2 linked regions of the Kordia antarctica genome follow. The protein of the gene in region 1 interacts with the protein of each later gene in a pairwise test. Links are inferred from orthologs where the notes say so. Each region holds a gene or a part of one and is shown on either strand. Other genes may lie near its edges.

Region 1 (3,039 bases):
TATATAAGTGTTCTAACAATGGCTTATCATGATCTGCCATGTGTTTGTAAAATTTTCCCCAAGTGAAGTCGCGTGTATATGTGTAACCTTCTCGATTTACTTTCGATTTTTGCACGCTGTTTTCGGCAATTTTGAAGTTCATTCGATACCAATCGCCATCAAAATCTTTCCAATATTGCTTATTAATGATGTATCTGATAACTTCGTCGCCTTCCGTAGTTGTAATGATTTCTGTTTTGGATGATTCGTCGTCGGTAACAGTTGTTTCTTCTTTTTCATATCCTGCATTTTTCATCAGAATCGTCATGATAACAGAGAATAGTACTAATACAGCAATGGTTCGCAATACGTCGAAAAATACGCTTTTGAAAGCATCTTTGTTGGATACAGATTTTCGTACTACTTTTTTCCAGAGATATCTTAATATAAAAAAACCGCTGACAGCCACTACTAATAGCGATATACCTTCAATTTTGACTTCACTACCTAAGAAAATTAGAATGATTAGTAAAAAACCTGTAGCAATAAGCGCCAAACAACCCGAAAAGAATCGTTGAAAGGCAACTACACAACCATGTGGTTTTTTTTGTTCTATCATGTGATAAAGATACTATCTTTTTTGAATTCTAAAAATACGCAGAGTTGCTGATTTTTTTAGGTGTTGTTTTAGTCGCTTTGCTTCTTTTCGTTTTTTGTTAATTTGCCTGCACTGAGCGAAGTCGAAGTGTTGATTTGTTGATTCGTTGATTTGTGTATTGGAGTGTTTGGAGTATTTACCTCTGACGTGACGAATTTTCTAAGTCCATAAACTAATAAACTCTTCAACTTATAAACTTTTGTGGGTTTTGGGTTTTGGGTTTTGGGTTTTGGGTTTAACAAAAAAACGAGTTCCTTTGCAGAAACTCGTTTTGAATATGTTCTAATTTAAAATGTATTAGTTGATTTTGAATGCTTTTTCTTGTGGAAAGTAGGCAACTTCTCCTAATTCTTCTTCGATACGTAATAATTGATTGTATTTTGCCATTCTGTCTGAACGAGAAGCCGAACCAGTTTTAATTTGTCCTGTGTTTAACGCAACTGCTAAATCTGCAATGGTGTTGTCTTCTGTTTCTCCAGATCTGTGTGACATTACCGAAGTGTATCCAGCATTATGTGCCATATTTACAGCAGCAATTGTTTCTGTCAACGTCCCTATTTGGTTTACTTTGATTAAGATAGAGTTTGCAGTATTGTTTTCAATTCCTCTTGATAAACGTTCTACATTCGTTACAAATAAATCGTCTCCAACTAATTGAACTTTGTCTCCAACAATCTCAGTTAGGTATTTCCAACCTTCCCAATCGTTTTCGTCCATTCCATCTTCTATAGAAATAATTGGATAGTTTGCTGCTAATTCAGCTAAGTAATCCGCTTGTTCTTTGGAAGTTCTTACTTTCCCTGTTGAACCTTCAAATTTTGAGTAATCATAAGCGCCATCAACATAAAATTCTGCTGCAGCGCAATCTAAAGCAATCATAATTTCGTCTCCAAGTTTGTAACCTGCATTCGCAACTGCTAATGAAATTGTATCTAAAGCATCTTCTGTTCCGTCTAATGTTGGTGCAAATCCACCTTCATCTCCAACAGCTGTACTTAAACCTCTGTCGTGTAAAACTTTTTTTAGGTGATGAAAGATCTCAGTTCCCATTTGCATAGCATGTGTAAAGTTTTTCGCTTTTACAGGCATGACCATGAATTCTTGAAACGCGATTGGCGCATCAGAATGTGATCCTCCATTGATGATATTCATCATTGGCACTGGAAGTGTGTTTGCAGAAACGCCTCCAACATATCTATATAATGGCATTCCCAATTCGTTTGCGGCTGCTTTTGCGGCTGCTAAAGAAACTCCTAGTATTGCATTTGCTCCAAGATTCTTTTTGTTTGGCGTTCCGTCTAAATCGATCATTATTTTGTCGATTTGATTTTGCTCAAATACAGAAACTCCCATAAGTGCTTCTGCGATCGTTGTATTTACATTGTTCACAGCTTTGCTAACTCCTTTTCCCATGTAAGCGTTTCCGCCATCTCTTAACTCAACAGCTTCATGTTCTCCTGTTGATGCTCCAGATGGTACTGCTGCTCTTCCCAATATTCCATTTTCCGTTACTACATCTACTTCAACAGTTGGGTTACCTCTTGAATCAAATATTTGTCTTGCGTGAATGTTGATAATTCTGCTCATTTTCTTTTTTCTTTTTATTTCGTCTAGGCTAATTTACGAAACTAACGCTAGTTTTATGTGATTGCACATTGCTTTTACGGATATGTTAGCAATGCGCTATTTTTTCTTCTTTTTAGAGAATGCGAAAACGTTTTCCCTAGTATATAATGCAACTATTTTTTACTGAATAGCACAATATTTTCTGTTGATTTGAACGCGTACGATAATGGTTTGTTCATAAATGACTTTTCAGCATCATAATCTACCAAGGCAGTTGCATTTGGAACTTCTAACTTCCATGAATTAGAAGTTGTCAGTTTCCCTGGAGTAATCATTGCTACTTGTCCATAGGATTCTGAAATGTCAATCGCAATGGTTGCTTTTCCATTGTTTGCCGCTTCTTGTGCTTTTTGTAATACTTCTTGATCGTTTGCGTTTCCTAGTTTCGTCCAGGCATCAGATTTTGAAATTGTTGGATAAATGCTATCATACATCACATGTTCACCTTTCGCATCATTAAAATCTGAGATTTGATAAAACTCCGAAATCATTTTTGTTATGTTGCTTCGGCAATCATTTCTGTCAGCTGAATTTGCTTTGCAATTTTTGAAATATGCAATGGTAATTGATAAGAATTGTTCTTGAGCCAAAGTCAAATCTTCAGTAGTGACAACAATATTCGCTTCCGCTTTTTCAGCTTCCGTTGTTGCTTCTTGCGTTGTCGTAGTTTTTTCTGTTTCCGTTAATGGCGTTGAAGGTTTTGTTTCTTCTTTGCAAGAAACCACAAATGCAAACGCTATTAGTAAGGTGATGATTTTATACATTTTTGTGTTGGT
Region 2 (3,062 bases), 2.2 Mb from region 1 along the record:
AATTTATGATAATGCGCAATTGCAAACGATTAATATGCCAGGTTTGGCGACAGTTTCCGAGAGACTCATCATCAATACTAGTACTGCTTTACAAACGATTTCTTTAGGTTCAGGAGGTTTGGTTTCCATAAAAAAAATAATAATAAAAGACAATCCTGCTTTAACAGAAATAGGTGGTTTTACATTAGCAAACGATACAACAGGATATGTTCTTGAAGGTATTTTGATTCAAAACAATTTGGCACTAACATCATTGAACTTTTTCGCAAATGTTACTGAATATAGAAGCGGTATCACTATCAGGAATAATTCGAGTCTTGTTGATATGGACGATTTTCAAAATTTGAGAAAATCAGGGAGATTCATCATAAATAATAATTCAGGATTAACTTCTATGGATAACTTTGGAAATAACTTAGAAGTTTTCGGAGATTTGATTATCTCAGTAAATCAAAACTTAACAGATATATCTTATTTAGATGATGTAATCCGAATATTTGAAGATTTGAATATTAGCGGAAACCCAACCCTGGATGAATGTTGTGTTTTACAGCGTTTTTACACTAATGGAGCTGTTGTGGGAAGCATTGCTATTTATTCAAACAATGCTAACTGTAATTCCATTGATGACATTTTAGACGGTTGCGGCGAAGATGGCGTCATTGCAAATGATAACTGCCAAGACACCAGCAATCCAGATCAACTAGATTCAGATAATGACGGAATTGGTGACGCTTGTGATAATTGCGGAACTGTGGCAAATAACAATCAATTAGACAGTGATGGAGACGGAATTGGCGATGCGTGCCAAACACAAGCAGGAACAAATACAGGTTTTGTTGGCGTAAGCACAAACAACCCGTTGAGTAAATTTCATGTAGAAGATGGCGATGTATTTATCAGTAATCTCAATAGAGGAATTATCATGAAAACACCCGAAGGAAAATGTTATCGATACCAACCTAAAGAAAATGGATTATTAGTCGGGAAACAAATTACGTGTCCGCAATAATAATAGGATAAAAATCAAAACACAAAAAAAAGCTATCTGAAAAGATTTAAACAACGTCATTACGAGAAATTTTTCATTTCGAAGTAATCTGTTTGTCAGTAACTTAAACTTGACAGATTACTTCATTTCATTCGCAATGATTGCTTTTCAGACAGCCTCTTTTGTTTTTTATGATAATATTAATTTCTCAAGAAACAATCTTCTTCAAATTAGCAATAGTTGCTGTTGGGTTTTCAGACTTAAACACAAAACTTCCTGCCACTAACACATCTGCGCCAGCATCAATCAAATCTTTTGCATTCTTGTCATTTACGCCGCCATCAATTTCAATCTCTGTTGTTGCGCCTTTTTCAATTATTAAATCTTTCAATCTTTTAATTTTAGAAAATGTGTTTTCTATAAACGATTGTCCGCCAAAACCAGGATTCACACTCATAATACATACCAAATCAATATCTTTAATAACATCTTCTAACAAATTTACATTTGTATGCGGATTCAACGCAACGCCAGCTTTCATTCCAGCGGCTTTAATAGCTTGTAAAGTTCTGTGCAAATGTGGACACGCTTCGTAATGAACCGTTAAAACATTCGCGCCCAAATCTGCAAACGTCTGAATATACCGATCAGGATCAACGATCATCAAATGAACATCAATTGTTTTAGTTGCATGTTTGCTAATGGCTTTCAAAACGGGCATTCCAAAAGAAATATTCGGGACAAAAACGCCGTCCATAATATCAATATGAAACCAATCGGCTTCACTTTGGTTCACCATTTCAATATCGCGTTGTAAATTGGCAAAATCTGCGGCTAGGATAGAAGGCGCAATTCTTTTTATAGACATAACTGAGGAATTTGTTGTGTTGTTGTTTGCCAGCAAAAGTAGTATAAAATAAACGCTCCCGCAAAAGCGAGAGCGTCATTCATCAATCAAAAAACGAACAGTTATGTTATAAAAACTAAACTGCTGTGCGGTTTTAGGAATTTATCCTAAATATGTTTTTAATATTTTACTACGTGAAGTGTGTTTCAAACGACGAATCGCTTTTTCTTTAATCTGACGTACACGCTCGCGAGTTAAGTCGAAAGTCTCACCAATTTCTTCCAAGGTCATTGGATGTTGGTTTCCTAATCCGAAATACAAACGAATTACGTCTGCTTCTCTTGGTGTTAACGTCTCTAATGCACGCTCAATCTCTGTTTTTAAAGACTCATGTAATAACTCTTTATCAGGATTTGGCGATTCACCAGAATTCAATACATCGTATAAGTTAGAATCTTCTCCTTCTACAAGTGGCGCATCCATTGATACGTGACGACCTGAGTTTTTCATCGATTCTTTAACGTCATTCACAGTCATGTCTAACTCTTTTGCAATTTCTTCTGCAGAAGGAATACGTTCATGACTTTGTTCTAAATATGCGAAGGTTTTATTAATCTTGTTAATAGAACCAATTTTGTTTAATGGTAATCGAACAATACGAGATTGTTCTGCTAATGCTTGAAGGATAGATTGTCTAATCCACCATACGGCATACGAAATAAATTTAAAACCACGCGTTTCATCAAAACGTTGTGCGGCTTTAATAAGACCCAAATTCCCTTCATTGATCAAATCAGGAAGTGTTAATCCTTGATTTTGATACTGTTTTGCAACCGAAACTACGAAACGAAGGTTAGCCTTTGTTAATTTTTCTAGAGCAATCTGGTCTCCAGCCTTAATTCTTTGTGCTAATTCTACTTCCTCGTCTGCTGTAATAAGGTCAACTTTACCGATTTCTTGAAGATATTTGTCTAAGGATGCAGTTTCCCTGTTGGTAACCTGCTTGGTAATTTTAAGTTGTCTCATGTAATTTGCTTGGGATTTTAATCGTTATGCTTACGCTCTTAGTTATACGTAGCAACTATTAAAAATGTTACAGAAGTTTATGAATTATTTTAAATAAAGTGAATCTTAAAAACGTAATTAATTCATAACTAATAAATTACACGCCTCTTTTATCGCCATAAATATGTACGTGTAAGCGATCTGTATAATTAAATTGAT

The links.
Region 2: the proteins of eno (region 1) and rpe interact in binary tests that used the Escherichia coli proteins (3 or more experiments, as listed by UniProt). The link is inferred for Kordia antarctica from one-to-one orthologs.

What each region holds. Positions count from the first base shown.
Region 1 is NZ_CP019288.1:2,259,054-2,262,092, forward strand. Bases 80-3,039 are described here. They hold eno (phosphopyruvate hydratase), read right to left. Parts: upstream 2,225-3,039; coding sequence 935-2,224; downstream 80-934. Other genes in these bases: IMCC3317_RS09015 (hypothetical protein), read right to left, coding at 80-598; IMCC3317_RS09025 (hypothetical protein), read right to left, coding at 2,377-3,027. Outside these bases: more of IMCC3317_RS09015, read right to left, coding at 1-79. UniProt on the Escherichia coli protein: Catalyzes the reversible conversion of 2-phosphoglycerate (2-PG) into phosphoenolpyruvate (PEP). It is essential for the degradation of carbohydrates via glycolysis.
Region 2 is NZ_CP019288.1:4,496,840-4,499,901, forward strand. The notes cover bases 30-3,012. They hold rpe (ribulose-phosphate 3-epimerase), read right to left. Parts: upstream 1,860-3,012; coding sequence 1,200-1,859; downstream 30-1,199. Other genes in these bases: IMCC3317_RS23850 (thrombospondin type 3 repeat-containing protein), read left to right, coding at 30-1,012; IMCC3317_RS18850 (sigma-70 family RNA polymerase sigma factor), read right to left, coding at 2,001-2,864; IMCC3317_RS18855 (7-carboxy-7-deazaguanine synthase QueE), read right to left, coding at 3,001-3,012. In the rest of the region: more of IMCC3317_RS23850, read left to right, coding at 1-29; more of IMCC3317_RS18855, read right to left, coding at 3,013-3,062. UniProt on the Escherichia coli protein: Catalyzes the reversible epimerization of D-ribulose 5-phosphate to D-xylulose 5-phosphate.